One region of the Lacrimispora indolis DSM 755 genome, then DNA from elsewhere that is predicted to be linked to it. Evidence: a T-box and tRNA genes for the amino acid it is inferred to sense, from the RefSeq annotation. Region 1 holds a T-box; the other holds one or more tRNA genes.
What was found. The T-box of region 1 lies ahead of K401_RS0121520 (valine--tRNA ligase). A T-box ahead of a tRNA ligase gene usually reads a tRNA of that ligase, here a tRNA-Val.
Positions count from the first base shown of each region.

Region 2: it encodes a tRNA-Val, which carries the amino acid that the T-box ahead of K401_RS0121520 (valine--tRNA ligase) is inferred to sense. The anticodon was not compared.

Region 1 covers NZ_AZUI01000001.1:4,478,956-4,481,359, reverse strand. Annotated here, with positions in the region: gene K401_RS0121520 (valine--tRNA ligase) at 1-1,049, opposite strand, end outside; T-box leader at 1,102-1,328, opposite strand; gene K401_RS0121510 (hypothetical protein) at 1,471-2,286, opposite strand; gene K401_RS0121505 (DUF5716 family protein) at 2,283-2,404, opposite strand, start outside.
Region 2 covers NZ_AZUI01000001.1:3,975,748-3,978,151, reverse strand. Annotated here, with positions in the region: gene K401_RS0119055 (LysM peptidoglycan-binding domain-containing protein) at 1-140, opposite strand, end outside; gene K401_RS0119050 (CatA-like O-acetyltransferase) at 682-1,320, shown strand; tRNA gene K401_RS0119045 (tRNA-Val) at 1,386-1,458, shown strand; gene K401_RS0119040 (hypothetical protein) at 1,671-1,958, opposite strand; gene K401_RS0119035 (hypothetical protein) at 2,308-2,404, shown strand, end outside.

The sequences.
Region 1 (2,404 bases):
TTGCAGCGGTCATGGGTTCCTACCGCATGGGTATGGGGCGCCACCTTCACCAACAGTCCCAGCTCCTCAAGATCTTTTACAATGGCTTTTCTGGCCTCATAACGCTCCATGCCATGATATTTACTGCCGGGAAGATTAATGGTGGCATCGTCGTTCATGATGTTGATCTCTGGAAGGCTGTGTCTCTTCCCAACCTCAAAGTCATTTGGGTCATGGGCCGGGGTGATCTTTACACAACCGGTACCGAATTCCTTATCCACATAGGAATCGGCTACAACCGGTATTTCGCGGCCTGTAAGAGGAAGCTCCAGCATTTTGCCGATCAAGTCCTGGTAGCGCTCATCCTCCGGATTGACTGCCACAGCAGTATCTCCAAGAAGGGTCTCCGGCCTGGTGGTCGCAATCTCCACAAACCTGCCTTCTTCTCCTGCAATGGGATAATTGATGTGCCAGAAGAAACCGTTCTGGTCCTCATGCTCCACCTCAGCATCGGAAATAGAGGTCTGGCATACCGGGCACCAGTTTATAATACGGGAACCCTTGTAAATATAGCCTTTTTCATAGAGCCGGATAAACACCTCCAGCACGGCTTCAGAACAGCCTTCATCCATGGTAAAACGCTCTCTGTCCCAGTCAGCGGAGGAGCCCATCTTATGAAGCTGGTTGATGATCCGTCCGCCGTATTCCTTTCTCCAGTCCCAGCATTTTTCCAGGAATCCATCCCTGCCCAGATCTTCTTTTTCAATGCCCTGCTTCTTTAAGCTCTCAATGACCTTGACTTCCGTGGCAATGGCCGCATGGTCCGTGCCTGGCTGCCAAAGGGCCTCATAGCCCTGCATCCTCTTATAACGGATCAGAATATCCTGCATGGTGTTGTCAAGGGCATGCCCCATGTGAAGCTGTCCCGTAATATTGGGCGGCGGCATTACAATGGTAAAGGGCTTTTTATCCTTGTTGGGTTTTGCATGAAAATACTTTTTATCCAGCCATTTCTCATAAAGTTTCCCTTCAATCCCTGCCGGATTATAGGTTTTTTCCAATTCTTTCATTCATTTTCTCCTTCCAATTTCCCATAAAAAAAGCCCTCTGCATCCACAGGATGCAAAGGGCGAATCAACGCGGTACCACCTTTATTCATATGACAGATTCTGCCATATATCTCAGAGCCTTTAACGCAGCTGCGCGTGAAAGCCTAGGTACATTTCTGTCATTTCAGCCTTCCGGTTCCGAAGCTACCTTCCGCATACACTTCCTTAACCGTCTTTCAGCCGGTGGACGGTTTTCTCTTTCAGGGTTATAAGCGTACTCCTCTTCTTCTCTACCTTTTCCTTATTCCTGCCCATGCTTTTGGGGCATATAGGCATACCCGCAGGGTGTTTTCTTATTTTTACCCATGATTTTGGATCATAGCGGGATACCCACGGGGTGTTTTCTTATACTTTGTAATGATAGTGTCTTTTTACGGATTTGTCAAGACATAATATTCCTGTATTCCTGTTTCCATTTCTGAATCAGCTCACCGGCTCCCTGGAAACGCTTGATCGGGTCTTTTTGAAACAGCCGTTCCAGCTCCTGAAGGCTGTCAGCCTCAGCTGCCTTGATTTCTGCATTTTCTTTTTCTCTCCGGCATTCCTCTTTTAATTCATCGGTAATGAGCGCCTGAAACCGTTCATTTAACACAAGGTTGGGATTCCACTGGGACAGATGACATATTTTCTTTAACACTTCGCCGTTTTTTACCAGATCAAAGGACTTTTGATAGGACTGGCAGGCCTTGTCCGTCATAAACAGTCTGGCATAAGCTGCTCCCAGATTATTATAGACTTTAGCCCGAAAGGCATCATCCATCCTGTCTGCCTTTGGAAGGTCAAGAAGCCGGCAGTATTCGGCTGCAGCCTTTCCATACTGCTTTCTTGAAAACAGGTAATCTGCCTTTGCCTTTAAAAACTCCGAAGCAGGCATCCGGCGGTAAGAGGCTAAGCTCTGGCGGAACCGGCTGACCTGGTCGGCAGTATAGTAGTCACATTCATGAAGGATCATAACAAGAAGCTCATCCGGCTCCTCGCCGCTTTGCTGCCACTTCTCCAGCTTGGCAGCCAGAAAAGGCATATCCAAATCCTCCCTGATAAACTGGATTAAGCTGTCATCCACAAATTGATCCAACACCAGAAGCGGATTGTTATAGATCGCATAACAAAGCTCCTGGGAGGAAAATAAACGGACTCCCAGGCCTTCAAAATAAAAAGGATGTTTGACCGGCTCCTGCCGGCAAAGAATCAGACTCATAGCATAACCTCTTGCCTTATTACGGCCTCCGTAGCCGGGAACAATTCCCCAAAGCCTTTGTCTTTTAGTACCACTGCCATGGTTTTTTCATCCAGAAATCCAAAGCTGATCCCTACGC
Region 2 (2,404 bases), 500 kb from region 1:
ACAATCACAATAGTTTGACCAATTGCTAAATTATCAGGGTTTATAATTCCGTTTTCTAATATTAATCTGTTAACAGAGACATTGTATTGCTCTGCGATTGAATAGATCGTTTCGTCGGGTTCAACTACATGTGTGGTCATGGCTTCCCTCAATAATCTTATTAATTCTATTATATGCCAATACTACCTGCCCATGACAATATATTACAAACAATTACATAATTTCTTGATAGCATACGAAATAAGGAAACATATATTCTATTGAAAAAATTATTCAAACATAATACTTAATCACGAAAACACCAAAACGCCGTTGTACTGAACAAAGAAGTCACAGATGTAACCGTATCTGCTGATACTAAACTGGAAGTTTCTGATGAGGCTAAGGTGTCAGCCATACCAGATGGTGCTGAATTTTTGAAAAAATTTTCTGTTGAAGAATAACTGAACAAGTGGTAAAATTATTATCCTTGGCAATTGCCAAAGGATTAAAAAAGTGGACCATTCGGTGGACCAAACCTATGATAGGGAGAAAGCATTGAAATAACTTGAAATAAATATGGTCTTCTTATAATTGTGAAATTACCTTGGCTCTGCCAAGGGCTTTGCGGCGTAATTCACTAACGTAATTCACTAACGTAATTCACTTAAATCGACTTATGAAATCCAGGAGGTGTGTTTTATGAGTTATTATGAACTTGACATGGAACATTATCCGCGAAAGGAACAGTTTGACCTTTTCCGCAATCTCGCTTATCCATATGTAGGTATGACTGTGAATCTGGATATTACAGATTTTATGAGCTGTATCAAAGAAGAAGGGCTGCCTTTTTACCTGACTTTCCTATACGCGGCGGCACGGACTGCTAACTCTATCCCGGAATTCCGCCGCCGTCTCCGTGGAAACGGGATCATTGAATATGATCACTGCATTTCTTCCTACACCCTGGCACTGGAAAACGAAAGCTATTGCTATTGCACCGCAGATGACCGGCTGCCCTTTGATGAATTTCTAAAGGATTCCAAGCAGCGTCAGGAACTGGCAAGGCAGAGCCAGACTCTTGCAGAGGGTGAGGATGAAGACCAACGCTTTTTCCTTTCCAGCATTCCCTGGGTAAGCTATACTTCCATCGTTCAGCCGGTTCCGGTTCCTGCGGACAGCAACCCTCGTATCACCTGGGGAAAGTATTTCACCTCAGAAGGAGACATAAAAATACCGGTATCGGTCCTGGTGAATCATGCACTCATGGATGGACTCCATATTTCAAAGTTTTATTCAGGACTTCAAAGCAGTTGCCACCGCATGGACTGGCTGGTGTAAAATGTTTGAATTATTGGAATAATTTCGCTTGCCTTTTCTTAAGTTTTCAGTTAAAATGCTTTTATGGAGACATAGCTCAGCTGGGAGAGCATCTGCTTGACGTGTAGAGGGCCGCAGGTTCGAGTCCTGTTGTCTCCATTATTTTTGAACCCTAGTAAATACGAGAACTCCTTGTAAATACTGGGGTTCTTTAATATTATGCTTTACAGTTATTTGCTGAATAAGGCATGTAAATACCCATAAATATAATACGACATCACACGGAAATGATATAATTCACTCATTTAAAAGGCGGGCCCGGAATACCGGATACCCGCCTTTCTAATTACTGATTTGACACAACAATTTCATTAATTATTATATTCATTTACTTCAAAGTATGAAATCTGATCGTATGCAATATAATCTTTGCGGCTTGTGAACGATGCTTTATTGTGATTCTTCTCAATCATATAGGTCGGGCTTGATGCAGCTTTGCCATTATACCATATCATAAAGTCATTGATTTTATCTGAGGTCATCTCATATTCTTTTCGTTCGCCAGTTACCATGGTGATTACAAGAAGAGCCTTGTCGCCAGTCGGCTGGTTTGGGTCAACTAAAGTTGTCGGAGTGGCCGAAGCTTCATTAGAATCCACCCCCTCACTTCCGTTTATGATTGCAGTTACAACATAATAATATGTAGTTCCATTGGTAACGTCGTTATCGGTATAGGCAGTGCCTGTTATATCAGTTGCAATTGTTGTGTATGGGGCACCTGCAACTCAAAAATGATACAGCAAAAAATAAAACAATACCACAAATAGTATGAATCAATTATAATTGCCAAACTATAATAGCAATATTTCACTGATCTCAGAGATTAAAAAGCGCCGTCCTGATCTGGCGTGAGTGTCACAGGCTCCGTTGCCATCTTAACTCCATTTTATTGCAATCTCCTCATCTCTAATGTATAATAATTACAAAAACTTACAATAGGGGGTTTGTATGAAAAAAGTAAAAATTCTTTTAATAACAGCCTGTATTTCATATCTCTTCTCCATTCAGTCCTTTGCCGGTTGGGTACAGCAGGCTAATGGTCAGT